DNA from 4 places in the Halobacillus sp. ABA4_118 genome. Region 4 is predicted to be linked to each of the others. Evidence: riboswitches for the same ligand, from Rfam matches in the RefSeq annotation. Region 4 holds a riboswitch; each other region holds the start of a gene.
The links. A riboswitch is a leader RNA that binds a small molecule or an ion and turns the genes downstream of it on or off. The one in region 4 is predicted to bind S-adenosylmethionine.
Positions count from the first base shown of each region.

Region 1 (7,597 bases), 950 kb from region 4:
AGTTCCTTGAGGATCTGCTCTTTCAATTCACCTAGAACGGCATCGCCACGCTTTCTCGGCTTCGGCCTCTGGATGAACAGTTCCGACTCGATCTGTCCCGGCTGCCCTCTCATGATGACAATGCGGTCACACAGATATAGAGCTTCATCAATATCGTGAGTCACAAGGAGTGTTGTCGTATGGTGTTTCTCCCATATAGAAAGCAGAAGGTCCTGCAGCTGCATTTTCGTAAAAGCATCCAGGGCACTGAAGGGTTCATCAAGGAGAAGGATGTCCGGCTGGCTGAGCAGCGACCTTGCGATAGCAGCCCGCTGTGCCATACCACCGGATAAGTCCTTTGGATAATGATGCTCAAACCCCTTTAATCCTACAGTTTCTATCAGTTCCAAGGCGGGCTCCTTTTTGGACGGCCTGGAAAAACCGAACGTGACGTTGTCAAGGACATCCAGCCACGGCATCAGACGCGGTTCTTGAAACATCATCCCAAAGGCACTCTCACGGTTTTCAGACTTTGTCTGGATGCTCCCTTCGTACTCCTGATCCAGACCGGAAAGAACACGAAGAAGCGTACTCTTCCCACATCCACTCGTGCCGAGCACTCCGACAACTTCTCCTCTTTTTACCTGTAAATCTATATTTTCAAATCCTGTCGTTCCGGATTGGAACGTTCGTGACACTTGATTGACTGCCAGCACATGGATCGTTCCTTTCTGTCAGGCATTTTCTAAATTATCCTGCCACTTCAATGCTCTCGTCTGTATTCTCTTCAATATTTCATCCGTAACCTTGCCGAAAACAGCAAAGAGCAGGATGCTTCCTATAACAAGGGCAGGGGCAGACGTATTCTGACCGTACACCATCAAATAACCAAGTCCCTGGCTGGCACCCAGCAGCTCAGCGGCCACTACGAACATCCAGCCGAGGCTGAGACCGCTCCTGAGACCAACGATGAAAGATGGAAGCGCGGCAGGAAGAATGATTTTTTTAATCTGCTGCAGACTCGTAAAGTGATAGATACGCCCGACTTCGATCAGTTTACGATCGACTCCCTGAATGCCTGACGTTAAATTTAAATACACAGGGAAAAATACCCCTACAGCAACAAGCGTAATTTTCGACGCTTCACCGATGCCGATCCAAAGGACGAACAAAGGCACCCAGGCAAGCGATGGGATCGCTCTAAGGGCCTGGAGCATCGGATCAAGCAGCTGACGGGCGATCCGGCTGTACCCTGTAGCCGCTCCCAGTACAACAGCCGCGGCCAGACCAGCAAGAAATCCTGCAAAAACACGGTAGAGGGTGATGCTGATGTGCCCCCACAATTCCCCTTCCTGTGCCATGCCGGTCATTTCTTCAACGACAGCTGTTGGAGAAGGAAGCAGGTAAGGAGCCACCCATCCCGCCCGGGAAGCTGTTTCCCACAGAATAAGGATGAGCACCGGGAGGACCAGCCCTAACAACGCCCCTCCCCACTTCCTTTTAGGAGCCGGTTTGATTTTCGTTCGCTGCACAGCTGGTGATGAAACAGCAGCTTCTGTACGACTGGACATCGTTGGACCTCCTTATTCAATCACTTCTTCTGCAAATTCCGGCCGGACAAGATCTTCCGTCAACTGATCAATATCCACATCCGGTTTGATCACTTCTTCTTCCTGAAGGACCGTGCCGGCTCCTTGAATCGTTTCTTTTAAAGCAGCTCCCGGAACAGGATCCGACAGGTCGTTGCGATCCAGGCTTTTCTTCGCTACCTCAAGATCGAGATTGGCTTCCTCGGCCAGAATTTCAGCGGCTTCATCCGGGTGTTCTATCGTCCACTCCCGCGCTTTTTCGTAGGCTTTAATCACATCTTTGACGACGTCAGGATGGTCATCCGCAAACGCAGAGCGGACGTTCAACGTTCCGTACGTATTGAATTCAGGCTTACGGTAAAACAACTCTGCCCCTGCTTCCAGTTCATTACGTGCCATGTGGGGATCAAGCCCTGCCCATGCATCGACATTGCCGGAGTTCAAGGCAGAAGCCCCTTCGGGATGCTGCAGATTGACAAGCTCAATATCATCCACACTCAGTCCGTGGTCCTTTAAAGCACGAACAAGAAAAATATAAGGGTCGGTTCCAAGCGTGGCGGCGACTTTCTTCCCTTTTAAATCCTCTACAGTAGATATGCCAGAATCCGGATTCGTGACTAAAGCCGTCCATTCCGGCTTGGAATAGAGATAGACGGATTCTACAGGAGCATTATTCGCTTTAGCCATCAACGCGGCTGCTCCGGCTGTAGAACCAAAATCAACGCTGCTTGAATTCAAAAACTCAAGCGCCTTGTTGCTTCCCTGGCTGAGCACCCATTCCACTTCGATGCCCTGTTCTTCAAACGCTTCCTCGGCCCATCCCTTTTCTTTCAAGACCAGACTGGTTGGAGAGTAGTAGGCATAATCAAGGGTTACCTTATCCGGCTGATCCTCCTGACCTTCGGCATTACTTGAACAACCGGCAAGCCCGATGGCGGCCGCTGCACTGAGGACAGCTATGGCTTTTTTCCAATTCATCTTTTTACCCCTTCCCCTATTTAAATTTCGCATGCGTACGTATCTATGCTTCCGCGCAGCCGCTGTGCTTCTTTGTAGGTACAACGGTTATGGACAACTTCCAGACCTGCTTCACTGGCAATTTCCGCTGCTTTTGGAGAAATGACACCTTCCTGGAGCCAGAACACACCAGGCTGGATGTCCGCTGCTTCCCGGGCAATCTCAATGGCGGCCTCAGGGCTGCGGAACACCTGGACGACGTCGATGCTGAATGGGATCGATCTCAAATCCGGGTAAGCTTTCTCGCCAAGCACCTCCTCCTCCCGAGGGTTCACCGGGACGATCTGATACCCGAGCCGCTGCATTTTTCTTGCGAGTCGGTGACTCGGACGGGAAGGCTTTCCACTGAGACCGACGACAGCCAGGCGTTTCGGACGTGTTTCTCCTCCTTCTGTAATCTTCGCAGAGCTGAGCGCCCACTTGATGACACCTTCATCATTCTCTGTGATTGCCCGCTTTCCGGAATCATTGCCTGTTGCCTTGGCAATGGCCCGATCCAGGTCATTGATTAAATCCTTGCTGGATTCGAGTCCGATGGAAAGACGAATCAGCTCTTCCGTCACTCCGGTCGCCGCAAGCTCTTCAACAGAAAGCTGCTGGTGGGTCGTAGACGCCGGGTGGATGATCAGAGATTTCGCATCGCCGACATTGGCGACATGGGACCACAACGAGATGTTGTTGATCACCTGACTCCCAGCTTCTCTGCCTCCTTTGATTCCAAATACGACAATGGAACCGTAGCCGCCCTCTAAATATTGATTGGCCAGTTCATGGGCCGGATGGTTTTTCAAGCCGGGGTAGGAAACCCACTCCACATCGGGGTGTTCCGCCAAGTATTCAGCCACTTCCCGGGCATTATCTGAATGACGTTCCACCCGCAAATGTAGCGTTTCAAGTCCCTGGAGCAGAAGGAAAGCGTTCTGCGGACTGAGGCAGGAGCCAAAGTCACGAAGCAGCTGAACCCTGAGTTTTGTAATGTAGGCGAGCGTGCCGAAATCGGCTGTATAAACGATCCCGTTGTAGCTCGGATCCGGCTCTGTGAAAACAGGGAACTTTCCATTGCCCCAGTCAAACTGCCCGCCGTCGACAACGACGCCGCCGATAGCTGTTCCATGGCCACCAATCCATTTCGTGGCCGAATGGACGACAATGTCAGCTCCGTGTTCAATCGGACGGCACGTGTAAGGTGTGGCAAACGTGTTATCGACGATCAATGGAACCTGATGTTCATGGGCAATGGCGGACACCTTCTCAAAATCAAGCACGTGAAGACTCGGGTTGCCGATGGTCTCAGCGAAGACGGCCTTCGTATTCTCATTGATGGCCTGTCTGAAATTGTCCGGATCGACCGGGTCAACAAAATGAACATTAATGCCATACCGCGGTAAAGTGTTGGCGAATAAATTATAAGTTCCGCCGTATAAATTGGATGCTGCCACGACTTCATCTCCTGCACCAGCTACATTCAAAATGGCCAGTGCAATGGCGGACATGCCTGAAGCCGTCGCTACCGAGGCTACTCCGCCTTCCAGAAGAGCCATGCGTTTTTCGAATACGTCCACCGTCGGATTTCCGAGCCGGGAGTAAATATTCCCCGGTTCATCGAGGGCAAAAAGGCTCTGGGCGTGATCGGTATCATGAAACACATAGGATGTGGTCTGGTAAATCGGAACGGCCCTTGAACCGGTCGTAGGATCTGGTGACTGTCCACCGTGCAGAGAAATGGTATCAATATCGTAGCCTTCAAAAGAGTTGGTCATTGTATGGCCTCCTAAAGTTTATTATTCTCATCATTTTAATCAGTTTTAAAAAGAAACTGGTCCTTACAGCGTCTTTATCCATGCAAAAAGCCCTCTTCCATATAAGAAGAGGGCTGAACGTGCTGATATCCTCCTCTTATCTACCAGATCCATGATCTGTAGGACTTGGCACCTTTTCAAACCGATGTTTGAAGGTTGCCGGGCTTCACAGGGCCTATTCCCTCAGCCGCTCTTAATAAGAGTACTAGTTATTTAATTTTGATTATGTTGTGAATTATAGCTGACCATCTGCATCAATGTCAATAACATTCTGAATTTTTATTTTATTGAAGCGTCAATGGTTCTTTTCAGCTGATGAATGATATCTTCATCGCTCTCAATTCCTATGGATAAGCGGATGACGTAATCGTTCACTCCGATTTTTTCACGTTCAGTTTCTGACAGAGCCCTGTGCGACGTACGGACAGGGTAGGACACAGTTGTCTGGACACCAGCGAGTGTCGGTGCAATTTTGATCCATCCAAGAGATTTGAAAAAGGCTTCCACATCCACGCTCTCATTGAGCTCGATGGTAACAATCGCTCCATGACCACGTTCAGATACGTATTCAGGATAAAACACCTTTTTAACCCCACTATGCTCCCGAAGTGCCTCTGCAACACTTTTTGCATTCGCAGACTGTTGTTTCATCCGGAGTGCAAGGGTTTTGGCTCCTCTCTGGGTCAACCAAGCTTCAAACGGACTTAAATTTGCTCCAAGAGTCACGATTTTCTGGGCTGCTTTGGAAATCAATGCTTCCGAACCGGCAAGGACGCCGCACGTGACATCACTATGACCGCCTATGTATTTCGTTGCACTGTGCACAACAAGGTCCACTCCATACTGATAGGGCTGGACAAGATAGGGGGTGGCGAATGTATTATCCACCATCGTCTTTATGCCGTGTTTTTGAGCGAGACTGCTCAGACCTTTCAAGTCTTCCACGCGTAGGAACGGGTTGGAAATCGATTCCGTATAAAGCAGATGGGTATGAGGCTGGATGGATTTCTCCACCTCGTCCAAATTGTTAAAGGATACCATGGTGACGTCGATTCCGAAGGATGGCAGTTCTTTAGTCAGGAGTTTGTGCGTACCTCCATACACATCTTCTGCGGCTACAATATGGCCTCCGGGTTCAACAGCCGCCAGAATGCCTGCAAGGATGGCTGACATTCCTGAGGAGGAAGCGACTCCAGATGGAGCACCTTCGAGCTCAGCAACCGTTCCCGCAAGTTCATCGGTATTCGGATTTTTTTCTCTTGTATATAAGTATGGACTTTCCCCTTCATAGTAACTTTCCAGATGGTCCAGGTCCTTGAAGGTAAAGGCGGATGTCTGATAAATCGGTGTCGTCTTGCTGTTATGCACCTGTGATTGATCCTGTTTATGGTGGACAATTTTTGTTTCAAAGCTTGGGTGTGTCATTCGTCGACTCCTTTCTGATCACTTAATCAAAAATTATATCGATGGAGAGGTGTTATTGTCAAAGTTTTTCGACATATTCAGACAAAGCCTTCAGCAACTGGCTTTGATAGGCAGGGGTATGAGGAACAAATGATTCCGCCTTCATAGTTTCTGATTCCCCGGTGCAAATCGAAACACCTGCAGCCACTTCCCTCTCTCCCGTCATTAAGAAGGATAACTGATCCAGAGGGATGGCAAGAACGTCAGCCACTTCAACTCCCACCGGCATATCCCCGCCAGGCCAATGATAGAAAAACAACCGGCAGATTTCCCGGTCCACCTTGTCTTTCCCAATCAATTCCTCCTTCACATATCCTGCCGGTGTTAAAGCAGAACGTTCCAGTGACAGCCCCAATTCTTCCTGAATTTCGCGCAGTCCCCCTTTCATCAATCCCTCTCCTGCTTCGATGTGTCCGGCGGCCGTTATATCATATAAGCCGGGATAATCTTCTTTATCAAAGGCCCTTTTCTGCATCAGCACATGCCACTTTGTATCGATTTTCTTTACAAACCAGCAGTGAAACGTTTCGTGCCAGTCTCCATCTCTGTGAACCTCCCCGCGTGCCTTAACACCCGTTTTTTCTTCCTTTTCATTAAAAATATCCAGCATTTCCTCCATCTCTTAAGCCCCTCTCCCTATATACGGATCTTTCTGTGATTACGATCTATGATATCCAGAAGTTTAATTTAACAGCAAGGAGGAAATCTTAAACAAAAGGAGGTGGAACGATGAGCGAAAAGAAAACACGCCGCGGCCGTGTCGAACGATCGAATGAGGCGGCAGAAGCTTTTAACCGGTCAGCAAAATTCAATCAGGCTTTCTCCCACGAGCCCCCGCAAGCCTTACAGGAAGATCATAACCATTCGGAAGGAGACTCCCTGCTCCATCATTACTCCGATGACGAAAAATGACCTGCGTTTATCCGCGGGTTATTTTTATGACCTCTCAAAAATATAGAAAATTCTGTTAGTATAGAAGGGAGCGTGACAAGCATGATGAAAGGGTGAATTCACCATGGGGGAAAACATAGGAAAATGGAAGTGGCTCATCATTGGCGCTGTCCTGACCCTTTTTGCAGGAGGTACATACATTTATACAGGTTCTCAAGACTCCTCCAAATTGGTTCACGAAGAAGACGGTTCCTTACATAGAAAAGCCAAGCCTGTCGATATGGAAGACGTTCCTGGCAGCTGGAAGGAAATCGAGTCAGAGGAGCGTCTTCACGAGTTTTTTGAAGAGCGCATTCCGGGCCTGGCCCTTGCACGGGAAGAAGGGCTGACCACAACAACCGAAGCTTCGGCTTCGCTGCCGGGACGCGACGGCAGGGCTCAGATTTACGAAGTGTGGCATGGGGAACAATTCATCCACTTCTTGTACCGTATTGATTTATCTGCCCTCGTTTCTGAGACGGAGGAAACGGAGGGGATCGGGAATATGCCGTCGCTGCATTCCATCCATATGAAAGCGACAGAGGATAACGGTGCCCAGACATTGGACCTCAGGCAGGATGGGGTTGGTAACCAGGAAGCTGTGATCTACGAAAACCGCCTGTATGGAGCAGTCTCCACCCCTCCGGTCAATGACCCTTGGGAACTAAATGATTTTGAGACGAAGGTTGAAGAGGTTAACCGGACGGTTCCCACATCCCTGACCTTTCAAATGGACGGCGAGACCTATGAAACAGAAGCCGCACCTGTTTCTTATGTATACAATGAGGAAGCGAATATCTTGAAAACATTCACCACCAC
Region 1 is NZ_JBSWWS010000001.1:1,786,196-1,793,792, reverse strand. Features, by position in the region: gene ACXAGL_RS08905 (ABC transporter ATP-binding protein) at 1-695, opposite strand, end outside; gene ACXAGL_RS08900 (ABC transporter permease) at 714-1,550, opposite strand; gene ACXAGL_RS08895 (aliphatic sulfonate ABC transporter substrate-binding protein) at 1,563-2,546, opposite strand; gene ACXAGL_RS08890 (PLP-dependent aspartate aminotransferase family protein) at 2,567-4,345, opposite strand; SAM riboswitch class I at 4,479-4,587, opposite strand; gene ACXAGL_RS08885 (trans-sulfuration enzyme family protein) at 4,664-5,809, opposite strand; gene ACXAGL_RS08880 (NUDIX hydrolase) at 5,868-6,467, opposite strand; gene ACXAGL_RS08875 (hypothetical protein) at 6,578-6,760, shown strand; gene ACXAGL_RS08870 (hypothetical protein) at 6,864-7,597, shown strand, end outside.
Region 1: another riboswitch for S-adenosylmethionine. It lies ahead of ACXAGL_RS08890 (PLP-dependent aspartate aminotransferase family protein); the one in region 4 lies ahead of ACXAGL_RS04205 (acetyl-CoA C-acyltransferase).

Region 2 (7,597 bases), 2.4 Mb from region 4:
GCTTTTTTATACAGTCCTTTAGGATCCCGGCTTTCACATTCCTCCACAGGACAGTCGACAAAGACTTCCATGAATTCTTCCTCTTCCAAAAGGGATCGGACCCGGTCACGGTCCTCCCTGAATGGAGAAATAAAAGCCGTCAAAACGATGGAACCATTGTCTGTGAACAATTTGGATACTTCACCGATCCGACGGATGTTCTCTGTCCGGTCGGCTTCAGAAAAACCAAGATCCCGATTTAATCCATGACGAACGTTATCCCCGTCAAGCAGGTAGGTTTGGATGCCGTGCTCAAAAAGTAGGCGGTTCAAATGGTTGGCAATGCTGGATTTACCAGCCCCTGAGAGACCGGTGAACCAGAGCACACCACTGAAATGACCATTTTTACTCCGGTAATCCTTTTTTTGGACGGCAGCTTCATGCCATGTTAAATTCGTTGCCATTCCATTCACCCCTTTACATCCGCTGTCTGTTGGTTAAGCCCTTCAATCAGCACTTCCACGACCTCCGGACGGCTGAACGTTTTCGGTGGTTTCTGGCCGCTCCGAAGCAGCTCGCGCACTTTTGTTCCTGATAAAATTACGTGATGCTCCTTGCTGTGGGGGCAGGTTTTATGAGAAGCCATTGCTTCACAGACTTTGCAGTAGAAGCTGTGCTCAAAAAAGACCGGGGTTATTTCCAGCTCTCCTTCTTCAAAGTGGCTGAAGATTTTTTGAGCGTCATATGTACCATAGTAATCGCCGACACCTGCATGATCCCTCCCGACTATGAAATGGGAGCAGCCGAAATTCTTCCGGACAATCGCATGGAAGATGGCTTCCCGCGGGCCTGCATAGCGCATGGCCGCATTAAAGACAGCCAGCGTCACCCGGTTTTCCGGATAATATTCATCCAAGAGTACCTCATAACTTCTCATGCGCACATCACTCGGGATATCGTCGCTTTTCGTTTCTCCTACGAGCGGATTCAGAAATAGTCCATCTACGCTTTCCAGGGCCGCTTTTTGGATATATTCATGAGCACGGTGAACAGGATTACGCGTTTGGAAACCGACAACCTTTTCCCATCCGGCCTGTTGGAATCGTTCTCTTGTCTCTTCGGGATCAAGGTAGTAATGGTCTGAATGCTCCCGCTCCGGACGATGGAATACTTCAATTCTGCCACCGACATAATAATCCGGGCGCTTGTAAAGTTTACTGACCCCCGGGTGAGCGTCTTCTGTCGTTAAGTAAACCTTTGCAGCTTCTTTCTGTTTATCCGGCTTGTAAATGTCTTCGATTTCGATCACACCGTAGATTGCCCCATCTTTCACAAGAGCCGCTTGACCATGTAACGAACGGGCCTGCTCTTCAGAAACAGGCAGTGTGATCGGGAGACTCCAGGGAGTGCCGTCTTTCAAACGAAGATTTTCAACGACGTGATCATAATCTTCCCTTGTTAAAAATCCTTGAAGCGGACTGTATGCCCCATTAGCGATTAAATCGATATCACTCAACGCCATCGCATCAAGCTCGATCCTTTGTTCCGGAAGCGTATCCGGCTGTGCTGTAAAACGATTGATTAACTGCCCGCCATGCGGTTGAATAATGGACATCATTCATCTCTCCTTTATTGTTTCGTATCTCCCGCTGTGTGGAGTCCACACTCGGTTTTATCAAATCCCTGCCATCTTCCTGAACGGCCGTCATCCAGCGCTTTCGCTGTGCAGGGGATGCAGCCGACACTTGGATAGCTTTGGTCATGTAATTCATTGTAATCCAAGCTATTTAGTCGGATATAAGTCCATACGTCTTCCCATGTCCAGTGAATTAAGGGGCATACCTTGATGGACTGGAAGCGTTCGTCCTTGTTGACGAAGTTCGTATGACTCCGGCTTGCAGATTGTTCTCTTCTTAATCCCGACATCCAGGCAGCCGCTCCTGTCAGGGCTTCTTCCAGCGGTTTGATTTTTCTGATGGCACAGCATTGGTCGGGATTCCTTTTCCAAAGGGCCGGACCATATTCCTCTGCCTGTTCTTCCACTGTCAATTCCGGCTTTTTCATATGGATGTTCAAATCCGGATACCTCTTTTTCACTTTGTCTATCAAATCATAGGTTTCCTGGAAATGAAGTCCAGTGTCCAGAAAAACGACGTCGGCATCCGGCTGTGCCTTTGCAATGAAGTCAAGCAGTACGATCGCTTCAGCACCGAAGCTGCACGCATAAACGAGCTGTTTTCCATAATGCCCGTAAGCCCATTGAATCACACTCTCTGCCCCTTTGTGTCCATCATCAATATCCATATGAAGTAAAGGATCCCCGGTGAATGTTCCATATGTCGGTGCACTCGTATTCATAAGCTCCTCCTTTCTTATCTTCAACAAAAAAACCTTTCTTCTGATGGTAAGAAGAAAGGAGAGTCATTATACATGATTCAACCGTTCTTCTTATCCTTCCAAGTGTTGATCACCTGCTGGAATTGGCACAGCTTCTGTTCATGACGACAGATCCGTTGCCGAGGCTTCCAAGGGCCAGTCCCTCCACCTCTCTCGATAAGAAAAATGTTTCCAGATTTTGTTCAAAAGATTTGATTCAAATATTAGACCCGATTTAAAGATATGTCAACATGCATTTTAAATATTACTAGTTTTCTGTTTATTTTATTGTAAACCATTGACAAATCGTCATCCATGTTTTAGCTTTGAATATATTATTCATGTACTTAGGAATTCCGCTTTCAGCGCGGGCTACATATATCCTTATAAAGAGCCGGGGGAGGAAACTGGTCTGATGATCCCGCAGCAACCTCACATTGGAAAAGGTGCTCATTCCAGCAGACGGTGGTCTGAAAGATAAGGAGAGGAAGCTTGACCTCTTCTGGATGAAGAGGTTTTTTTGTGCCTCTTCATGGTTAAAACCAAGTAATCTTATGTGTTTAATCAAAAGGAGAGGTACGATGAAGAAATTACTTATATTTTCACTGGTTGGATTCTTTGCTCAATTGATGGATGGAGCCCTCGGAATGGGATTTGGTTTAAGCTCCTCCACCATCCTCCTCGCCTATGGAATGGCTCCGGCGGTGGCCTCCGCCTCTATTCATTTGTCCCAGATTGCTACAACGGCAGCTTCCGGGTTTTCCCATTATAAATTCGGCAACGTGGATAAGCGTCTCGTTTTGACTCTTGCTCTCCCCGGAGGGATCAGTGCCTTTGCCGGGGCTGCTCTGCTCAGCTGGATTCCAGGTGAGCTGATCCGCCCGTACATTTCCGTTTTTTTACTAGGGCTTGGCGTTTATGTGGTCATCCGCTTTTTACTGATGAATCGAGTGAAGCCCTTGCATACAGAAAAAAGACCATTTCGACGGCGCTTCTTGTTTCCCTTAGGTTTTCTGGGCGGTTTTCTTGATGCCGTGGGCGGCGGGGGTTGGGGGCCGGTAAATACACCTGTTCTCTTATCCAGCAAAGGAATCCTTCCCAGAAAAGTCATCGGCACCGTAGATACAAGTGAATTCATCGTTACTTTATCTGCTACGGCCGGCTTCCTGATCTTCCTTGGGTGGGAAGAGCTGAGCTGGATGCTTGTGCTCGCCTTTGTGATCGGTGGCGTTATTGCAGCCCCCCTCGCTGCCTGGCTTGTGAAAAAACTCCCCCCTCTCGTGCTTGGGGTAGCGGCGGGTGGATTTATCATTTTGACGAACAGCCGGACCCTGCTCACCTATGCCACATGGAGTGAACAGACCTTAGTTATCATCTACAGCCTGCTTCTTGCCGGATATGCTGCTGCCGTTATCTTCTCAGTTCGAAAATATATTCAACGGCACCGGCACCCGCAGACGGAAACACGGTTAAAAAAAGCGCAGTTCTAATGGAGAACTGCGCTTTCAGCTTATAGAATGACAAGCTTAGAAAACAAACCGCCAAGGCGTTTGTCTAATGGTCGATCAATATCCTCTGTGAAACCATTTCTTTCATCTCCGCTCCTGCATTCAGACCATAGACCATTACAAAAGGCTGCCGGGAAAAATCCCGACAGCCTGCGAACGCTGTTCTAAATCCAGAAGCGCTGCATTTTATTCGATAGAGAAGATATAGCTGTAAATCGGCTGGCCACCATGGTGAATTTCCACCTCTAAATCTTCAAAGGTTTCTTCCACATAAGCTTCCAGTTCAGCCACATCCTTATCGTCCACATCTTCCCCTGTAAGAATAGTAAGGATTTCATCTTCATCCTCATCAATCATCTGGTTCAGCAGTGTTTTCGCTGTTGTGAGGGCGTCTTTATCGGTAGCTGATATCTTCCCGTCGGAAATCCCCATAAAATGACCCTTTTCAATATCAAGTCCGTCAATCTGGGTGTCCCGGACGGCATAGGTAATCTGCCCCGTCTTCACTTCTGACATCAAACTGGTCATTTCTTCTTTGTTCGTATCGAGATCTGCTTCAGGATTGAAACCAAGCATAGCACTCATCCCTTGAGGAATGGTCTTCGTCGGGATGACAGCCACTTCCGCTTCCGCCATCTCTGCAGCCTGTTCTGCTGCCATCACGATGTTTTTGTTATTCGGAAGAATGAACACGCGTTCTGCATGCGCTTCTTTAATAGCCTCCGATAAGTCCTGGGTACTAGGATTCATCGTTTGACCACCCTGGATGATTACTGTGGCTCCGAGGCTTTCGAAAAGTTTCTTCATCCCCTCGCCCATACTGACGGTGACAATACCATATGGCGCTTTTTTCTCAGGCACGGCTTTTTCTTTCTTATTACCTACGAGGGACGTATGCTGCTCCCTCATGTTTTCAATCTTCATATTGATCAGGCTTCCATACTTCTGTCCAAGCGTCATAGCTTCACCCGGGTACTCGACATGGACGTGAACTTTGACCAGTTCTTCGTCAGACACGACGAGCAGGGAATCACCGAATTCACTCAGCTGATTACGGAAAGCTTCTTCATCATAAGGATTCTCAGCAAGCTTATCCTCTTCGAATTTCACCATGAACTCCGTACAATAGCCGTAATGGATATCTTCGGTATTCATGAAGTCCTGGGCAAGTTTATGGTGTTCGGCGTTTACCATTTCATTCATGGAAACCAATTCTTCAACATCCGGCATTTCCTCGCCTTTCAAGTTGGCCAGAAATCCTTCATAAATGGTAACAAGTCCCTGGCCCCCGCTGTCGACCACACCGACTTCCTTTAGAACCGGAAGAAGTTCTGGTGTCCGCTTCAAGGAAGCTTTGGCTGCTTTTACGACACCTTCCATGAAAGGAATGAAGTCCACTTCTTTTTCAGCTATTTCCACAGATGCTTCCGCTGCTTCACGGGCAACAGTTAAGATCGTTCCTTCCACAGGTTTCATCACAGCTTTATAAGCTGTTTTCACACCACCCTGCAGGGCCTCAGAGAAATCCCGGGTCGTTAACACTTCTTTATTCTCAATGGCTTTTGCAAAACCGCGGAAGACCTGGGAAAGAATTACTCCTGAATTTCCACGCGCACCCATAAGAAGACCTTTGGACAGGGAAGTGGAAACTGCTCCTGCATGGTCCTGGGAAACGTTTCTCACCTCGTCCGCTCCGGAGGTCATGGAAAGATTCATATTTGTTCCTGTATCCCCGTCAGGTACAGGAAATACATTCAGCGCATCGATCATCTGCGAATTCTGCTTTAAATAATGCGCTCCTTGTAAAATCATCTCGGCTAATGTTCTGCCGTCAAGCTTTTGTAACGTCACACTTACTTCCTCCTTTGACTGCAACTGCAACCTATTCGCTTGTCACGCGGACTCCCTGGATGAAAATATTGACAGAGTCAACGGACAATCCGACTGTTTTGTTTAATGTGTATTTTACTTGGGATTGGACGTTATGAGCGACTTCCGATATCTTTGTACCGTAGCTCACAATAATATACATATCAATGTGGAGGCGATCTTCTTCCTGTCTGACAACGACACCCCGGGAAAAGTTCTCTTTACGGAGCATTTCAGCCAGCCCGTCCCGCAGCTGGTTTTTAGAAGCCATGCCGACGATTCCGTAGCACTCTACAGCTGCTCCTCCAGCAATCGTTGAAATAACTTCATTGCTAATCGTTATATGGCCGTATTGGTTGTTCAAATCCACAGACATATAGATCCTCCTTTAGATTCCTCAATTTCTCTCCTAATTATAACACAAGTGAAGGGTGTTGAATTTGTGTTGACTGTTGAAAATAAGCCGGTTATCCCCTAATATACTTTGAAACAATTCAATCTGTCTGTCAAGAAAAAATTCTTGATATAATTGTCCGGAGATTATTGCAAAGCCTACATACATATGATAAAGTTACTAAGTATCTGATGATTTTTGTATGTAACAGGAGGGATTTTCATGGCACGAAGAAGTGTTCTATCTGGTAAAGGTACACGCGCAGGTAACCACCGTTCACACGCGATGAACGCTAATAAACGTAAATTCAAAGCAAATGTTCAAAAAGTACGTATCCTTGTGGATGGCAAGCCTCAGAAAGTTTACGTAACAGCGCGTGAACTTAAATCTGGTAAAGTCCAGCGCGTATAATGACAAGTTGAAAAAAGCACCCGTTCTGCGGGTGCTTTTTTTCTTGCCTTTATATGATTATGGCAGTCCCCGGGACCATCTCCTCCATTCCCAAAGACCACCGAATCGCATCAGGGCCTTCCGGGAGACACTTATTCTCTCCCTTCAGGCACGTATGGCCCGGAGCTAATCCTTTTTAAAAGTACTTATGACTGCGCGCACTATCCCCCCGACAAAACGCGGGAGTTTAATGGTGTAAAATTTCAAAAGAGCCCCCTCCTCCTAAGTGAACTAATGCGAACGCCCTTTTCCGTGATCCATTGAGTCTGTACTTCTTATTACTAAGAGTATGCCTGACTCAAATGAAAAAGTACCTGTATCTTCAACGAGCCTGTTGGAGATGCATAAGGTGGACCCGAAGGGCAGATACGCCCGGGAAAGTGGATAATAAAAGCCGTTGAGTGTAAGCTCCTTCACCTCCAGGGTCACAGGAAGAAAAGATAGATAGGGATACTGTGGGTCCTCTTTGATTTTATGCGAACCGGACCCTGCTATTTCCACCTGGTTCTGATGATCCACAATAACCGCCTTCACCCCTTTTTTCATTAACGGATACAACAGCTGAATGTTCGCCTGGGAATGATCCATCCTTCCCCCTGTTACTCCGAGTAATACGATATGCTCGGCTTTCCGGTTCAGTGCCTCATTGATCGCAAGCTCCAAATCTGTCTCATCCTTTTCGTCCGGATAGGTATGTATCATTCGGGCCTCATCTTTAATCTTCTCATAGGAAGCAGCGCTGACGGAGTCGAAATCGCCGATGGCCACATCAGGGGTTATTCCGGCTTCTACAAGCACTTCTGCTCCCTGATCTGCTCCGATCCATTCTACATCTTCCTCTGCCCATCTTTGGAAGCTGGGAATATAGGCTTTCGGCCCTCCGCCGACTACGATAACTTTTTTCACGTATGCTCACCCTTTCTATAGAAAAAGCCCAAAGGATTCTGACCAATCCTCTGAGCTCTTTCGACTAAGACTCTACATGCAGAGTCACTTGGTTCCCGCTGTGATTTACAACGAG
Region 2 is NZ_JBSWWS010000001.1:3,280,845-3,288,441, reverse strand. Features, by position in the region: gene cysC (adenylyl-sulfate kinase) at 1-443, opposite strand, end outside; gene sat (sulfate adenylyltransferase) at 449-1,594, opposite strand; gene ACXAGL_RS16815 (phosphoadenylyl-sulfate reductase) at 1,609-2,337, opposite strand; SAM riboswitch class I at 2,425-2,539, opposite strand; SAM riboswitch class I at 2,737-2,839, shown strand; gene ACXAGL_RS16810 (sulfite exporter TauE/SafE family protein) at 2,937-3,845, shown strand; gene ACXAGL_RS16805 (DAK2 domain-containing protein) at 4,050-5,714, opposite strand; gene ACXAGL_RS16800 (Asp23/Gls24 family envelope stress response protein) at 5,746-6,108, opposite strand; gene rpmB (50S ribosomal protein L28) at 6,349-6,537, shown strand; gene spoVM (stage V sporulation protein SpoVM) at 6,703-6,783, opposite strand; gene ACXAGL_RS16785 (thiamine diphosphokinase) at 6,808-7,482, opposite strand; gene rpe (ribulose-phosphate 3-epimerase) at 7,588-7,597, opposite strand, start outside.
Region 2: another riboswitch for S-adenosylmethionine. It lies ahead of ACXAGL_RS16815 (phosphoadenylyl-sulfate reductase); the one in region 4 lies ahead of ACXAGL_RS04205 (acetyl-CoA C-acyltransferase).

Region 3 (7,597 bases), 2.8 Mb from region 4:
GACAGATCCAGGTTGTGTTCTTCGGCAAAGGACTCTAAATAGATTTTGTGCTGGAACAGGTTGGCATCCAGATCACCATTGGCTAACGCTTTGTTAGGCTGCACATAATCTGTAAACTCTTTATTGGTTACTTCATAGCCTTTCTCCTCCAGCAGCGGAGCAATCGCTTCGGTGACCATATCACTGTAAGGACCGGATGTTGCACCGAATCGGATGGTTTTCTTCTCTTCTGCATCTGCATTTTCTTCTCCGCCACCACAGGCAGACAAAAAAGTAATGATTGTTAAGGCTGCAAACAAGGTTACGATTTTTTTCATTTTATCTTCCTCCTGAACTTCGTTTCGTCTTGGATTAACTCTTTTTCACTGTTTTTGCCAGGAAATCCCCAGCGTACTGGACTACCTGAACAAGGACGATCAACACAATAACCGTTGTAAACATGACGAAATTATCATAACGGTAATACCCGTACCGGATGGCGAGGTCGCCGATCCCTCCACCGCCAATTGCGCCGGCCATTGCGGAATACCCGATCAAGCTGATGGCTGTTATCGTTAAACCACTGATCAAGCCCGGCTTGATTTCAGGAAAAATGATATCTTTAATAATCAGCCATGGGGAAGCCCCACATGCGATAGCCGCTTCTATGACGCCTTTATCAATATCCCTGGCGGATGATTCTACAATTCTTGCATAAAAAGGAATCGCTGCGGCCGATAAAGCAACGGAGGCGGCAATCGGTCCTGTTGTCGTACCTAAAAGAAAATTAGTAAATGGGAATAAAAACACAAGCAGGATGATAAATGGAATGGAACGGACAAGGTTTACAAAAATGCCCACAGCTCCTTTGATCCATTTGTTTTCCAAAAACAAGTCACGGTCGGTAACAAATAGCAGCAACCCCAGAGGCAGACCGGCGATAACGGCTACGCCAAGTCCGATCCCTACCATGATCAATGTTTCCATAAATGATTTATTCAGCTCGGGCCACAGGTTGATCAGCTGATCGATCATGATTCAGCACCTCCACTTCATCCAGTATCGTTTTCAGATTTTCCACAGCTCTCCCTACTTCCTGCGGGTCACCGGTTAATTCCATAACAAATGTACCGAGGGCTTTTTCCTGTATATAATCCACATTTCCATGCAGGATGTTTCCCTTGATTTTATAGTTCTGAAGCAGATCCGACACAACCGTATCCCCGGCCTGTCCGCCGGTAAACTTCATCTGGACAATGGTGCCGCGGCTGTTTTTCAGCAGTTCTTCCGGAACATGGAAATCGATCACTGTTCGAATAAACCGCTTTGTCAAAGCATTTTGAGGAGAGGCGAAAATTTCGTAGGCCGCCCCCTGTTCTACCACTTTTCCTTCTTCCATGACCGCACAACGGTCGCAGATTTCTTTCACCACTTCCATTTCGTGTGTAATCAATACAATGGTCAGTCCGAGCTCCCGGTTGATTTTCTTTAATAGTTTCAGGATCGACTGTGTCGTGTTCGGATCGAGTGCGGAAGTTGCTTCATCGCACAGCAGCACTTTAGGATCGTTGGCCAGTGCCCGGGCAATACTGACCCGCTGCTTCTGCCCTCCACTCAATTGAGCGGGGTACTGATCGGCTTTATCGCTAAGACCTACAAGTTCCAGCAGACGCCTGGCACGATCATTGCGCTCCTGTTTTGGTTTACCGGCCGCTTTCAAAGCAAAGGCCACGTTCTCCAAAACCGTTTTCCCCATAGCAAGGTGGAACCCCTGGAAAATCATGCCGATGGACTGTCGTGCTTTTCTAAGGTCCTTTTTGGAGAGAGAAAGCAGATCGATCCCATCGATATAAACCTTTCCTGATGTCGGGCGTTCCAATATGTTCATGCATCGGAGGAGTGTACTCTTACCAGCTCCACTGTATCCGACGATTCCATAGATTTCCCCCTCCTGAATATCGAGAGAAACCTTGTCCACCCCGATCACCTGTTTTTTCTTGGATGTGTAAATTTTACTGAGCTCCTGGATGGAAATCATAACCGTCCTCCTTTACCTAATAAAAAAACTCTCTTCCTTATCAAGAAGAGAGTTTCGCATAACTATCAGCCAAACTCTTATCTCCCGGAATATCATTCCGGCGGATTTAGCACCACTCCACATGGAAGGTTGCTGTGACGTCTACGGGCCTTTCCCTCAGTCACTCTTGATAAGAATTAGTTGTTGCTATTCGTTTATGATTTACAACTTTAACGCATCATTCTGCATTTGTAAACAATTTTCCCAACATTTCATCAATGGACAGGGATGTGCCGGGAAGCCTATTACGTTGTTTAAGTGACTGGAAGAGGAAGGAATAAAAGGAATAACAAAGAAAAGGGAGAGTGAAAGAATGAACAAACAAGGAGAAGACCTGCTTAAAGAATATAGAAATGGCATTGAAACCCTGACCGAACACCTGCCGGAGGCCACAAAAGAATACAATCACTTTACCGGCTCGTTCTTTGAAGACGGAGAACTCAGCAAAGGTACCAAGCACTTAATGGCTCTTGCCATCAGTGTGAAAGATGGAGATGAAGCCAGTATGGCCTATCACATGGATCAGTGCGTCGAAGCAGATTGTTCGGACAAGGAAATTTATGAAACGATGGGTGTATCAGCTGCTTACGGCGGGGGCTCTGCCATGAGTCAGGCCGTCACCACAGGTCTGAACATTCTTCAGGAATTCCGAAACCGTTAAGCTGCAAAACCGGGGGGCCTGCTCCCTGTTTTGTTATTGACATATTATTCTGTCATCTGGATAATGATGGCTATATCATTACCAGAGGTGATCAACCATGAAAAACGTAACTGTACAAGGAGCACCTGCGATTTATAAAGCTGAGCCTGGAATTTTAAGGAACATCCCTGAATTGTTGGAAAACCAGGCCTTTGCAAAAGCAGGAATCATTCACGGTGAGCAGTCGTGGAAGGCTGCTCAGCCCTATTTTCCAAAGCTGACGATGCCGGTCCAATCGGAAGCCTATAACGGGGAGTGCTCCCATAAAGAGGTCATGCGTCTCAGTGAAGCCCTGCGGGACTGTGACGTCTTGATCAGCATCGGAGGCGGAAAGGTCCTTGATCTCGGAAAAGCCTGTGCCGATCAATTGAATATTCCAGTCGTGCTCATTCCTACACTAGCCTCAAACTGCGCACCTTGGACGCCGCTCAGTGTGTTTTACGATGATGAAGGGAATTTTGAGGAATACATTATTTATCCACGTAGTACATGGATGCTGCTTGTAGAGCCTGATCTGCTCGTTCGTGCCCCGGAACCTTATCTCAGGGCCGGCATCGGCGATACGCTCGCCAAATGGTATGAAGCGGATGTTCTCACAAGGTCTCTCGCCTCCAAACCGATTTCCGTAGACATTGCGCTGCACGCGGCCGGATTATGCAGGGATGTTCTCATACAAGATGGCAGAGAAGCTGTGGAAGCCGTTCGTCAGCAAGCCGTCATACCTGCCTTCATGAGAGTCGTGGAAACCATTATTATGGCTGGCGGTATGGTCGGTGGATACGGGGATAGTTATGGAAGAATCGCCGGAGCCCATTCAATCCATAACGGCTTAACCAAAGTACCGGAAACCCACGCTTTCCTTCACGGAGAAAAAGTGGCTTATGGTATTCTCGTCCAGCTTGCTCTGGAAGGCCGCTTTGATGAAATTGAAACACTCACCCCTTATTACCAGGAGATGAACCTGCCGGTAACCCTCGATGACTTTAACTTGACCAACAAGGCAGAAGCCATCTCCATAACAGCGGAACATGCTGTAAAACCGGGGGAATCCATCCGATTAATGAGCGTCATGGATGCCGCCCAAGTGGAGGAAGCGATGACTCAGATTGAAAATGGTTAACCGCTGATACGGTTAACCATTTTCAATTTTCTTGTTGCCTGGTATGGAAGAGCATACCCAAGTGAAGCTACTCCATACAACGATTTGTATTTCCTGCCCAAGTCAGCCCAGGCCGGGACCGCGGCAGGCATCCACCGGTCAGCCGGACGCGAACATCCAGATGAGAAGGCATGATCCAGGACAAGATATGTTTTTTCTAAAGGCTGAGGAAACGATCGTTTCCTTTACCCTCCTATTACCTCTCCGACATAAATCCCACTAGCCGCTGCCTGGGACAAGGAATGAGTGACGGACGAGCAGTCTCCGACCAGAAACAGTCCCGGGACGTCCGTTTCAAAATTCCTGTTGGTTGGAATAACTGGTTCGTAGAATTTAGCATCAAGCCCATAAAGCAGCGTGTCAGGATCCACCGGTTCACCTATCGCTGCTTCGAGAGAGGTCAGGAACTCGATGAGAGCCTCTATATAAATATGTGGCACTTCTTCTATCAGCGATCCTTCGTCAGCGGAAAGAGAAGGAATCACGGAGTTTGCATGAAGTGAAGTCGTCCCCTTTCCCTTTTTCAAATCTTCAAGACGCTGGACCACGATTCTTCCCCTCGAACGATTGATTCCTTTAATGACGCGTGATGCTTCTTCCACCGCCTGCTTTAGACTCGGAAAGTAACGGGGGACAAACAAAGTGAAATTCAAATTTTCTCCCGGTACCCCTTGTTCTCGTGAATTCTGACCATCAGGCATGACAAGTTCATGCTGATGTTTTCGAATAATCCTGCCTTTGGGATTCATACAGTATGTGTAGGCCGTAAAACGTGACGTTTTTTTCAAAAGTTTCGTTTCAAATGATTCTTTTAGGAGAGCATCCAGCTGGCCGCCCCGCATTTCCACCCGTACACCCAGGTCCAGCCGCGTCTCCCGCGGTTCGATGCCAAGCGGTTCCGTTATCCGTGCGAACCACTCCCGGCCGCTGTTTCCTGTCGCAAGCATAACTTTTCGACTTAGAAACTCCTCACAATCTGTAACGAGACGGAAACTTTCATCCACCCGTGTAATGGAATTGACATGGGTGTTAAAAGAAAAGGAAAGTTTATTGACTATGTGTTCATATAGGTTTTGAAATACCTCCTTCGACAGGGAAGTACCAAGATGGCGTACCTCCGTCGTTAAAACGGTCAAGTCACCACAAGCAGCCCTTCTTTTCACATGCTCGTTATCCGTTGAATACATGTCCACACGGTCTCCTCCAAAACCGGTTAGAATGCGGTCCACTTCTTTCATAAGGCGGGCGGTTTCCTTTCCGCCGATTTTTCGTGGAAGCTCTCCACCAAAAGCGTTGGTAAAATTGAATTTTCCCTCTGACTTCCCAAGACCGCCAAAGCCTATGTACTGATCGCAGGCTCCAGAGCACGTGCAAGGTTGTCCATGCTCATGTGCGCAGGATCTCTCTTTCAACGGTTTTCCTACGTCTACGACTTTCACTTGAAGTCCGGGGTGTTTCTGGACAAGGGTGTAGGCCATAAATGTTCCCGCTACACCAGCACCGACAATGGTCACATCATACATATTCCTGCCTCCGCTCTTTAATTTTTGCGTAGACACACGTGTCTGTCAGCTGTTTCCCATCCACGGATCGATCATCATTACGCAACATTCCTTCAAGATGGTAGCCAAGTTTTTCGGGAACCTGCCTGCTTTTTTCATTTTCCCTTTCACATCGGATTTCTACACGCGCTCCACCGAGATCATAAAGAGCCAGCCGCGTTATTTCACGCACGGCTTCCTGCATATACCCATGTCCACTCCATTTGGTGTCGATCCAGTACCCGATTTCAAACTTCGGAATATCCCAGTCAATAGTATGAAGTCCAGTCGTCCCAACAAACGCTCCATTCTCCTTGTGAAAAACAAGATACCGGAGTTTTTTTCTTTCCATAAAATCTACATGGGCCTGCCTGATATTGCTTTCTGTATCTTCAATCGAAGGCATCTCCTGCACAAAAGGAAGCCACGGCTTCAATTCCTGTTCCGACCGATGAACAGCTTCATTAACCGCCGGGCCGTCTCCAGCCTCCGGCCTCCGTAGACGAAGGCGTTTCGTATGCAGCACATAGGGAACGTCGATATGTATAGGATCCATGGTTTCCTCTCCCCTTTCTCACTAATAGAATACCAGACTGTTAACCTCTTTGAAAAAGGATTTACATTCATCTTATATAGAATAAAAAGAGGAAGAAGGGCCTTCCCCTTCTTCCTCTTTTTATTCATTTATGAAACCGCCACCTTACCCTTCCCTGCAGCGATACGGTAATAATGGTTTTTGGCTTTCCACCTTTGATACCCGGAATAAAAACCGACCCCCAGACTAAACACGGAGAGAACAGCTGCCATAACCCAGGAAAAATCCGTTGTCATAATAGCCGGAAGCCAAACTTGAGCCGATTGGGAAAATGACGAGCGCAGACTATAGAAAAACGGCCGTTCCAGCCAACGCTCTTCCCAAATCTGCCATAATTGTTCATTCGTCTTACGTGCCATTGTTGTTTCATATAAAAACAGCCCGAAAAAGAGCATGGCAGCTAGATAAATGATTCCAGTCACCGATTCAAAGAAAAGCTGAGAAACCCCCACCAGAGAGGCCATAATCAGAAAGTTGTACCACATGGATTTCCGGCTTTTCATCCGAATGGAAATTTGATCCACGCTTTCTTCATCCAACGCTTTTTCCATAACATGCTCCCTTCCTGCCTTTTTTGTTAGGTTACCAAAAAAATACAGAAAAGGAAAACACCCCTTACATCAAAGGTTCCCTTGTTTTGAATCTGCTGGATACGTACCATCTGCATCGTGTTTTTCCCGCCCCTGTAAAGGTGGATTAAACACACAGATCATCCGCATATCCGTGAAGGCACGGAGCACGTGTTCATCATGCTGATCCAAGGCGTATAAAGTGTTTTTGCGAATGGGCCAGGTCCTTTGATCAGAAACAGTCACGACCTCGCCTTCCCCTTCTATACAGTAGACCGACTCGAGATGATGCTTATACCACATTTTCGTTTCCGTTCCCGCCCTGATTACAGTATCGTGGACAGAATAACCCATATGATCTTCAGCAACAAGTAAACGCCGGCTGATCCAGTTCCCTCCATCCACTTCCCTGTTGGATCCAACAACATCTTCCAGTGCTCTCACTTTCATCTGCCATCCCTCCTTGCCTTACTTTATTCCATAGACACCAACGTAGACCCTTTCATCACATTCTCTTTCTGTAAACAAAACAAGCCTGAGGGACCATGTTTTCGATGGTTCCTCAGGCCTTCCTGCGAGAAGTGGAATGTGCCGCTGTTCAGGCAAGCAGACATGCGTGATCATACAGATAGGCGTATCTCAAATCAATGAAAAGAAAATGCTGATCGGTTAATGGAAAACTGAATGTACGGACCATTTCTTTCGTTTCAATATCCGAGTAAAGGTCCGAAAGAAGACCGGCGTGCGTTTCCCTCATTTTCATCACATTTTCCAGAAAATACGGGCGGAAAGCCCAGTTGGATCCTCTTTTATCCGTTTCCATAAACCAGTCGTCTTCTTTTTTACGGAAGTTGGAGGATACTTGTTGACCGTCCATGTGGCAAATGAACATTCGGAAGCTTTCATTGTGAAACTTCTCCGTCACCCCATCAATAAACGCATCGGATTTCTTTGGTCCTTCCCACCTGGCCAGGAGC
Region 3 is NZ_JBSWWS010000001.1:3,646,588-3,654,184, forward strand. Features, by position in the region: gene ACXAGL_RS18710 (MetQ/NlpA family ABC transporter substrate-binding protein) at 1-317, opposite strand, end outside; gene ACXAGL_RS18715 (methionine ABC transporter permease) at 352-1,017, opposite strand; gene ACXAGL_RS18720 (methionine ABC transporter ATP-binding protein) at 974-2,017, opposite strand; SAM riboswitch class I at 2,092-2,193, opposite strand; gene ACXAGL_RS18725 (carboxymuconolactone decarboxylase family protein) at 2,370-2,717, shown strand; gene ACXAGL_RS18730 (iron-containing alcohol dehydrogenase family protein) at 2,815-3,876, shown strand; gene ACXAGL_RS18735 (NAD(P)/FAD-dependent oxidoreductase) at 4,101-5,438, opposite strand; gene ACXAGL_RS18740 (GNAT family N-acetyltransferase) at 5,431-6,012, opposite strand; gene ACXAGL_RS18745 (hypothetical protein) at 6,141-6,602, opposite strand; gene ACXAGL_RS18750 (ectoine synthase) at 6,672-7,070, opposite strand; gene ACXAGL_RS18755 (EAL domain-containing protein) at 7,219-7,597, opposite strand, start outside.
Region 3: another riboswitch for S-adenosylmethionine. It lies ahead of ACXAGL_RS18720 (methionine ABC transporter ATP-binding protein); the one in region 4 lies ahead of ACXAGL_RS04205 (acetyl-CoA C-acyltransferase).

Region 4 (7,597 bases):
GATCATGTGGTTTCCTCCTGTTTTTTAAAGAATGGCAAGGGGTGCGGACCGACGTCAGTGATGTCGATTTCGACGTTCAGGTTATGAGTTAAGGCGTTTTCTTCTACCAGGACGTGCGTTAATAAGGAAGGTCCTTCTTCAAGGGCGACGACGCCGACGACATAAGGCGTATGGGCCTGCCAGGCGGGATGTCCCGCACGATGGATGACGCTCCAAGTTTTCAACTTCCCTCGTCCGGATGCTTGTTTCCATGTTAACGAATCATGAAAACAGTGGGGACAGTGCGCGCGGGGATAGAAGACCCACTGCTCACACTTGTCACACTGCTGAAGGCTGAGATGTCCGGCCTGGATGCTCTCCCAAAAAGGCTGGCTGATGGGGGTGATCGTTGGACCGGGCAGTGAAATGTTTGGCTGCTGGCTCATTGTTCTCCTCCTAACACAAGCGCCGTCGTTTCGCTTAACGTGGCGCCGTTTCCTGTCACAAGGGCCTGTGCGGCATCCGGGATTTGACGGTTCCCGGCTTCGCCTCGCAATTGATGGACGGCTTCTACGACATGGGACATGCCACCGGCCAGGTCGGCCTGGCCGAAGCCCAGCTGGCCGCCGTGGGTGTTTAATGGATAATCCCCGTCATGTCCGAAGGTGTGGTTTTTGACGAACTCTCCGAACTCCCCGGGCTTACACAATCCTGCACTTTCCAGGGTGATGGCGACGACGCTCGTATAACAGTCATACAGGGAGAAAAGGTCGATCTCTTCCACGTTTGTCCCGGCATGTTCCAGTGCTCTTGGAATCGAAGCGTTGAACGGCAGGGCGTCCAGGGATGGTGCCTGGCTGACCGCGCGGTGGGTGATTTTTTCCCCCGCTCCTTTTAAGTAGACCGGTTTATGCTTCCCGTTCGCTGCTTTCTCCGGAGAAGTGACCACAACGGCTGCGCCCCCGGCCACCGGCATGACGATTTCCAGCATATGAAGCGGATCGGAAATCATCGGAGAGGCGAGAATATCTTCAAGGTCAAGCGGCTTATTATAAAAAATGGCATCCGGGTTCAGCTGGGCATTTTTTCTGTGCCACCAAGCGATTCTTGCAAAGTCTTCCTGAGTGGAGCCGTATTCTTCCATATGCTGACGTTTCAGCAGGGCATAGGACGTATTCGCTCCGGAAGCCCCAAAAGGTACATCAAATTCGCGGATCGGATTGCGGTTGGGGGAGCGTAGCGTTTCCCCTCGTTCATTTTTGTTCGCCAAAACACAGACGACGGTTTCACACATGCCTGCCTGGATGGCGGCGGCTGCTCTCCAGATCATCCCCGGCCCGGTCGCTCCGCCGAGATCGACGGTGTTGGACATCGTGGGATCGATTCCTAAGTATTCGGAAACCGTCGCCGGCACATGCTGCGGCGTCTCCCCGACTTGAGGTCCGACGAGGAGGCCGTCGATGTCATCCTTGGAAAGGCCGGCATCCTGGACGGCGAGGCGGACGGATTCTGCGATCAAGCTTAAGGTGGTTTTTCCTTCTGAATAACGGACGGGCTTCAATTCACCGATGCCGGTGATCGCCCCTTTGATGGCGGTGGTCATTACACGAACGTCCTTTCTGAGAGCTTGCGGAACGCCTGCAGACTGGATGGGTTGCGCAGAGAAGCTTCATTCTTCACTTCTTCTCCCAAAGCGGCTGTTTTCGCTGCTCCTTCGACTCTTTTTCCATTGATGGTATGGGGGATTTCCTCGACTTGATAAATCCGCTTCGGTACATGGCGTGGAGAAGCCTTCTTCCTGATCTGTCCGCGGATGTCTTTCGCTAAGTCTTCCGTCAGCTGCTCGGTCACGATGCAGAGGACGATTTCTTCATCATGATCCTTCGGTAATCCGAATACGACGCTGTCTTGAATGTCCTTGATATGATCCACGACCCCGTAGATTTCTGCCGTCCCGATCCGGACGCCGCCGGGATTCAAGGTCGTATCCGCCCGTCCGTAAATGATGAAGGACTGATCGATGGTTTGTTCAGCTAAGTCCCCGTGTGTCCAAATTCCCGGCCGCTTGGAGAAGTAGCTCTTCCTGTAGCGTTCTTCGCCGCCTTCACCGAAGAAGGTGAGCGGCATACTTGGGAATGGTTTCGTACACACAAGGTCGCCTTTTTCTTCGTAAACCGATGCGCCGCGCTCATCCAAGACATCCACGGCCATCCCTAACGCTTTGCAGGCGATTTCTCCCTGCTTCAGAGGGTGGACCGGAGAGCCCATCACGAAACAGCCGATGATTTCCGTTCCGCCGGAAATGGAAGCGAGGAACAGATCCTCTTTGATGGTTTGATAGATCCAGGTGTACTGCTCGGGTGCCAGGGGAGCTCCGCACGACTGCACACTTTTCAAGGAGTGAAGAGAATGACTGCTTTTCAAATCAACTTCTTCTTTCATCAGTGTGTCTAAATATTTCGGGCTTGTGCCGAAATGGGTGATGCCGGCTTCATCCGCAATGTCCCATAAATGGGTGAGGGAATCCTTTCTTACGGGAGAGCCGTCATACAACAGGATGGCCGCTTCACTGGCGAGTCCGGAAACGAGCCACGGATACATCATCCAGGCGGTGTTGGTGTACCAGAACAACACATCATCCTGCTGGACATCACAGTGGAGCTGGTGTTCCTTCACATGCTGCAGGAGGGTGCCTCCGACAGAATGGACGATCGCTTTCGGAAGCCCCGTCGTTCCGGATGTATATAAAATATACAGGGGATGATTAAAGGGAACGGGTTGGAACGCAGGCTCTTCGGCTTCATTGCGGCAAAGCTCGCTCCAGGATAGAGTCGGGATGTCTTCAATCGACGTTTCTCCTCCGACCGTGACGACCGCGGATAGTCCTTCCAAGTGCTCGGTCGTCTGTTTGATTTTATCTTCGATATCGAAGGGCTTCTGCTTATATTGATAGGAGAGTGCCGCGATCAATACTTTCGGTTTCACCTGACCAATGCGGTCGACGATTCCTTTTGTTCCGAAGTCCGGGGAGCAGGATGTCCAGGTGGCGCCTAATGATGTCGTGGCAAGCAGAGCGACGAGTCCCTGGATATCGTTCGTCGTGATGCCGGCGACACAGTCACCTTCCTGGACCCCCAATTGTTTGAACCCTTCCTGGGCTTTGGCCACGGATTGTTTCAGTTCCTGCAGCGTGATGCTTCGGGCGAGGCCTTCCTCATTCGCTTCATAGGCCGCGATCCGGTCAAGCGACCCGCGCAGCAGGTTTTCAGCGAAATTCAAGCGGGCGTCCGGAAACCATGCACTATCCGGCATCGAAGGACCGGGAACAAACACACGGTCTCCCTTTTCTCCAATGATCCCTGCGTAATCCCATACGGCTGACCAAAACTCGGAAAGGTGGGAAACGGACCAGCGGTGGAACCGTTCATAAGGGAAGAGCGCCTGATTGGTATAGTCAGCAAAAGCTTTGATATGCGACTGTTCGATTCGTTCGTTTGATGGTTCCCATAGGTAAGGGGAACGCTGAGCTGTAATGGGTGTATTCATGGGACTTGTCTCCTTTCGAATTATGAATGGGGAACGTCGATCAACAGGGCCATCCCCTGGCCGCCACCGCCGCAGAGGGAAGCGATGCCTTTGCCTCCGCCGCGTCGTTTCAGTTCATGGGCAAGCGTCAGAACGAGCCGGAAGCCTGTCCCGCCTAAAGGATGGCCGAGAGCGATCGCGCCGCCGTTCACATTGACGCGGTCATAATCAATTCCGAGCTCCCGGCAGCTGGCAATCACGACACTGGCAAAGGCTTCATTGATTTCAAACAAATCGATATCGTCCGTGGTCAACTGGTGTTTGTCTAACAGCTTCTGAATGGCCTGTGATGGCTTCGTTTGTAAACTCGGATCCGGCCCGGCAATCTCTGACCAGTCGATGATTTCCGCCAACGGCTGTTGGCCGAGGGCTTCCGCTTTTTCCTTCGTGGTAACGATCCCAACGCTCGCGCCGTCCGTCATTTGAGAGGCATTGCCTGCGGTGATCGTGCCTTCGCTGGAAAAGGCGGGAGGTAGATTCGATAATTTTTCGGCTGTCGTCCCTTTACGGATGCCTTCATCTTCTGCGAGTCGTTCAGTAAAAGGACTTATTTCCGGCTCCAGCCAGCCATTTTCCTGAGCGTCCGCTGCCCGCTGCTGGGAAAGGGCGGCGTATTCATCCTGTTCCTCCCGGCTGATCTCGAAGGAGTGGTTCTTCTCATCGGTCAGTGCTCCCATCGACACATCGCACAAGGCGCACCACAACCCGTCGTTCAGTAAGGTGTCCTTCAGCGTGCTGTGACCAAGTCCGGAAGAAGCCCGGACAGGAGCGGTATGAGGAGCATTCGTCATCGAGTCGAATCCGCCGACAATGTACAGCTCTCCTTCCTTCAATTGCAGCCTGCGAGAGGCGTCGGTAACTGTAGCGATGCCTCCCAAACAGACATTGTTCAGTGTGATAGCGGGCGTACCGATATCCACCCCCGCTTGATAAGCGGCCTGTCTCGCAGGATTTTGGCCGCCTCCCGCCTGAATCACCTGGGCGAGCAGCACACCATCGGCTTGTTTCGCGGCCGGGTTTCTCTCTAATAGAGCGCTCAGCGCATGAGACCCAAGTTCTGCTGCGGATTTCTTTTTCAAAGCCCCTTTCCATTTACCGAAGGGGGTGCGGATGCCGTCTAGAAGTACTGTCGTCATATATGGAACAACTCCTGTTTTTATAATAGTAAGAGCCCTCTTCACAAAAATAAGAAGAGGGCTCTCGGCTCTTCTTATCTTCCAGGATCATCTCCTGCAGGAATTAGCACCTTTTCAAGCGTCTGCTTGCTGGTTGCCGGGCGTCAATGGGCCAGTCCCTCTGCCTCTCTGGATAAGAAATCGGTATTCAATTGGAAACATATAAAACCTCTCTATCAAAGATAGAGAGGTTAGAGATTGTAAGCATCTCTTATCTTCCTGAGCATTCACTCAGTAGGATTTGGCACCTTGCTATCAATATAGCGGTTGCCGGGTTTCACAGGGCCAGTCCCTCCACCTCTCTGGATAAGATGTTCTTCCTTTATTTGGTTAAGTGCCATGTTAGCAGGGCAAAGGATAAGTGTCAATGGATTTGATAGAAAAGTGAGAAAATTAATTTTATTTGGTGTCCTTTTTGGGTAAGGGATTAACCAATTTACGAGGCACTTTTTAGAGTTTTTCAGAATAATCCATAGAAAAACACTACCAAGCCATGACTGACAAGTTGGTGGTGTTTTACCTGTTCTTAGTTAATGATTTGTCTTTGCATTGTATTGTTGCATAGCTCCAGAATTTCATTCCCCACATTTTCACTAAATGGACTCTCCTTTCCCTCGGGAGTACGCAAATGCTCATTCGTCCGACGCTCTGTCTGGTTCATATAATCTCATCGAGGTAAGCGAACGAATTCCTTTGGTTTAGGACGCCCCAGGGCTTCTTCATTGAATAAAAAGGGACATATTTAAGTCGTTGTTTTAACACATGCAGTTATCTAAACTTTCTTATAAGAGGAGTAATTATTATGAGGAGGTTTCAATGTGGAAACGATAGAAGAACTCGAGTCAGTCATGTGTACACCATCAGAGGCGTTAGTGGACGATATAACGAAAATCGATGGAGACATCTTGATTTTAGGGGTAGGCGGAAAAATGGGACCGACGTTAGCGAAACTTGCTAAAAATGCAATGGACCAGGCCCAAGTGCAGAAAAAGGTGATAGGAGTTTCCAGGTTTTCTAATGAAACATTGCGAGCAGAGCTGCATGAACATGGGATTGAGACCATCGCTGCGGATTTATTGAATGAGGAAGAACTTCAGGCCTTACCTGAGATGGATAATGTCCTATACATGGCAGGGAACAAATTCGGAACGGCTGGGAATGAGCATTTCACGTGGGCGATGAATGCTTATTTACCTGGGAGAGTGGCGGAGAAGTTCAAGAATTCCAGGATCGTGTCTTTTTCTACGGGGAATGTGTACCCTCAGACTTCGGTCGGTCATAGTGGGGCGTCGGAGGAGCATGCCACGGGTCCGGTCGGTGAGTATGGCCAGTCCGCTCTGGGACGGGAGCGTGTTTTCACTCATTTTTCTCATAAATATAGAACACCTTTGTTACACCTGCGTCTGAATTATGCCATTGATCTGCGTTACGGTGTTTTATTGGAAGTCGCAAAGGCGGTGAATGAAGGCACTCCAATCGATTTGAATATGGGCCATGTGAATGTCATTTGGCAGGGGGATGCGAACGAGGCAGCTATTCGTTCCCTTTTACATTGTGATTCTCCTCCCGTCACCTTGAATCTTACGGGGCCGGAGACACTATCTGTCCGATGGCTCGCAGAGAGGCTTGGTGAGAAGCTCCACAGACAGCCGGTTTTTGTTGGAGAGGAGCAGGAAACGGCCCTGTTGAGCAATGCTTCTCGAGCTCATGAAGTATTCGGTTACCCGAACATCGGCATCCGTCAAATGCTGGATTGGACAGCAGATTGGGTGAAAGGTCAGGGGCAGGTGCTGGATAAACCGACTCACTTTCAAGAACGAAAGGGGCGATACTAATGGAGCAGACCTTATCATCCTCCATTCGTGCGTTGCTGCATGAAGGGACGGTCATACCGGCCCACCCGCTTGCTTTGCGCAAGGATCGTACGCTGGACGAAGAAAGACAGCGGGCTTTGACGAATTACTACATCTCATGCGGAGCCGGTGGCGTCGCGGTCGGTGTTCATACGACTCAATTCGAAATCAGGGACGAAGGCATTGATTTGTACGAAACGGTGCTGCGGTTGGCTGTTGAAGAAATCGACCAAGCAAATTTGTCCCGCCCGTTCATTAAAGTGGCCGGCGTCGTAGGAGAGGTGGAACAAGCGCGGGAGGAAGCGGAAACAGCCAAAGATTTGGGGTATGACCTTGCGCTTGTAAGCATGGGGGGACTTTCCCATTTAAATGAAGAAGAGCATTTAGAAAGAGTCAAGGCCGTGGCAGAAATCATGCCGGTCTTCGGTTTTTACCTGCAGCCCGCCGTCGGTGGACGTGTCTTCTCTTATCAATTCTGGTGTGCTTTTGCCGATATTCCGGGCGTGTGTGCCATTAAACTTGCTCCCTTTGACCGATATCAAACCATTGATGTAGTGAGGGCTGTGTGCCATTCGAAAAGAAGGGATGACATCGCTTTGTACACCGGGAATGATGACCATATTGTGGATGATCTTCTGACGACTTTTCGATTTCCAGTCGATGGAAAAGTGGTAGCAAAATCGATTGTCGGCGGGCTGCTTGGGCAGTGGGCGGTGTGGACCTCTAAAGCGGTCACGCTGCTTGAGCAAGCAAAAGAAGCGAAACAGAACGGGCTCATTCCTGCTGAGTTGTTAACGACAGGTGTGGAATTGACGGATGCGAATGCAGCTATTTTTGATGCGGCGAATGGATTCAAAGGAAGTATTGCCGGGATCAATGAAATATTGAGGCGCCAAGGCTTATTGCGGGAACGCCTTTGTCTGATGGAACACGAGCGGCTCAGTCCGGGTCAGGAAAAAGAAATCGACCGCATTCATGAAAACTATCCACATTTACATGATGATG
Region 4 is NZ_JBSWWS010000001.1:839,801-847,397, reverse strand. Features, by position in the region: gene ACXAGL_RS04220 (Zn-ribbon domain-containing OB-fold protein) at 3-425, opposite strand; gene ACXAGL_RS04215 (thiolase family protein) at 422-1,582, opposite strand; gene ACXAGL_RS04210 (acetoacetate--CoA ligase) at 1,582-3,525, opposite strand; gene ACXAGL_RS04205 (acetyl-CoA C-acyltransferase) at 3,546-4,700, opposite strand; SAM riboswitch class I at 4,772-4,879, opposite strand; SAM riboswitch class I at 4,948-5,052, opposite strand; gene ACXAGL_RS04200 (NAD-dependent epimerase/dehydratase family protein) at 5,558-6,574, shown strand; gene ACXAGL_RS04195 (dihydrodipicolinate synthase family protein) at 6,574-7,597, shown strand, end outside.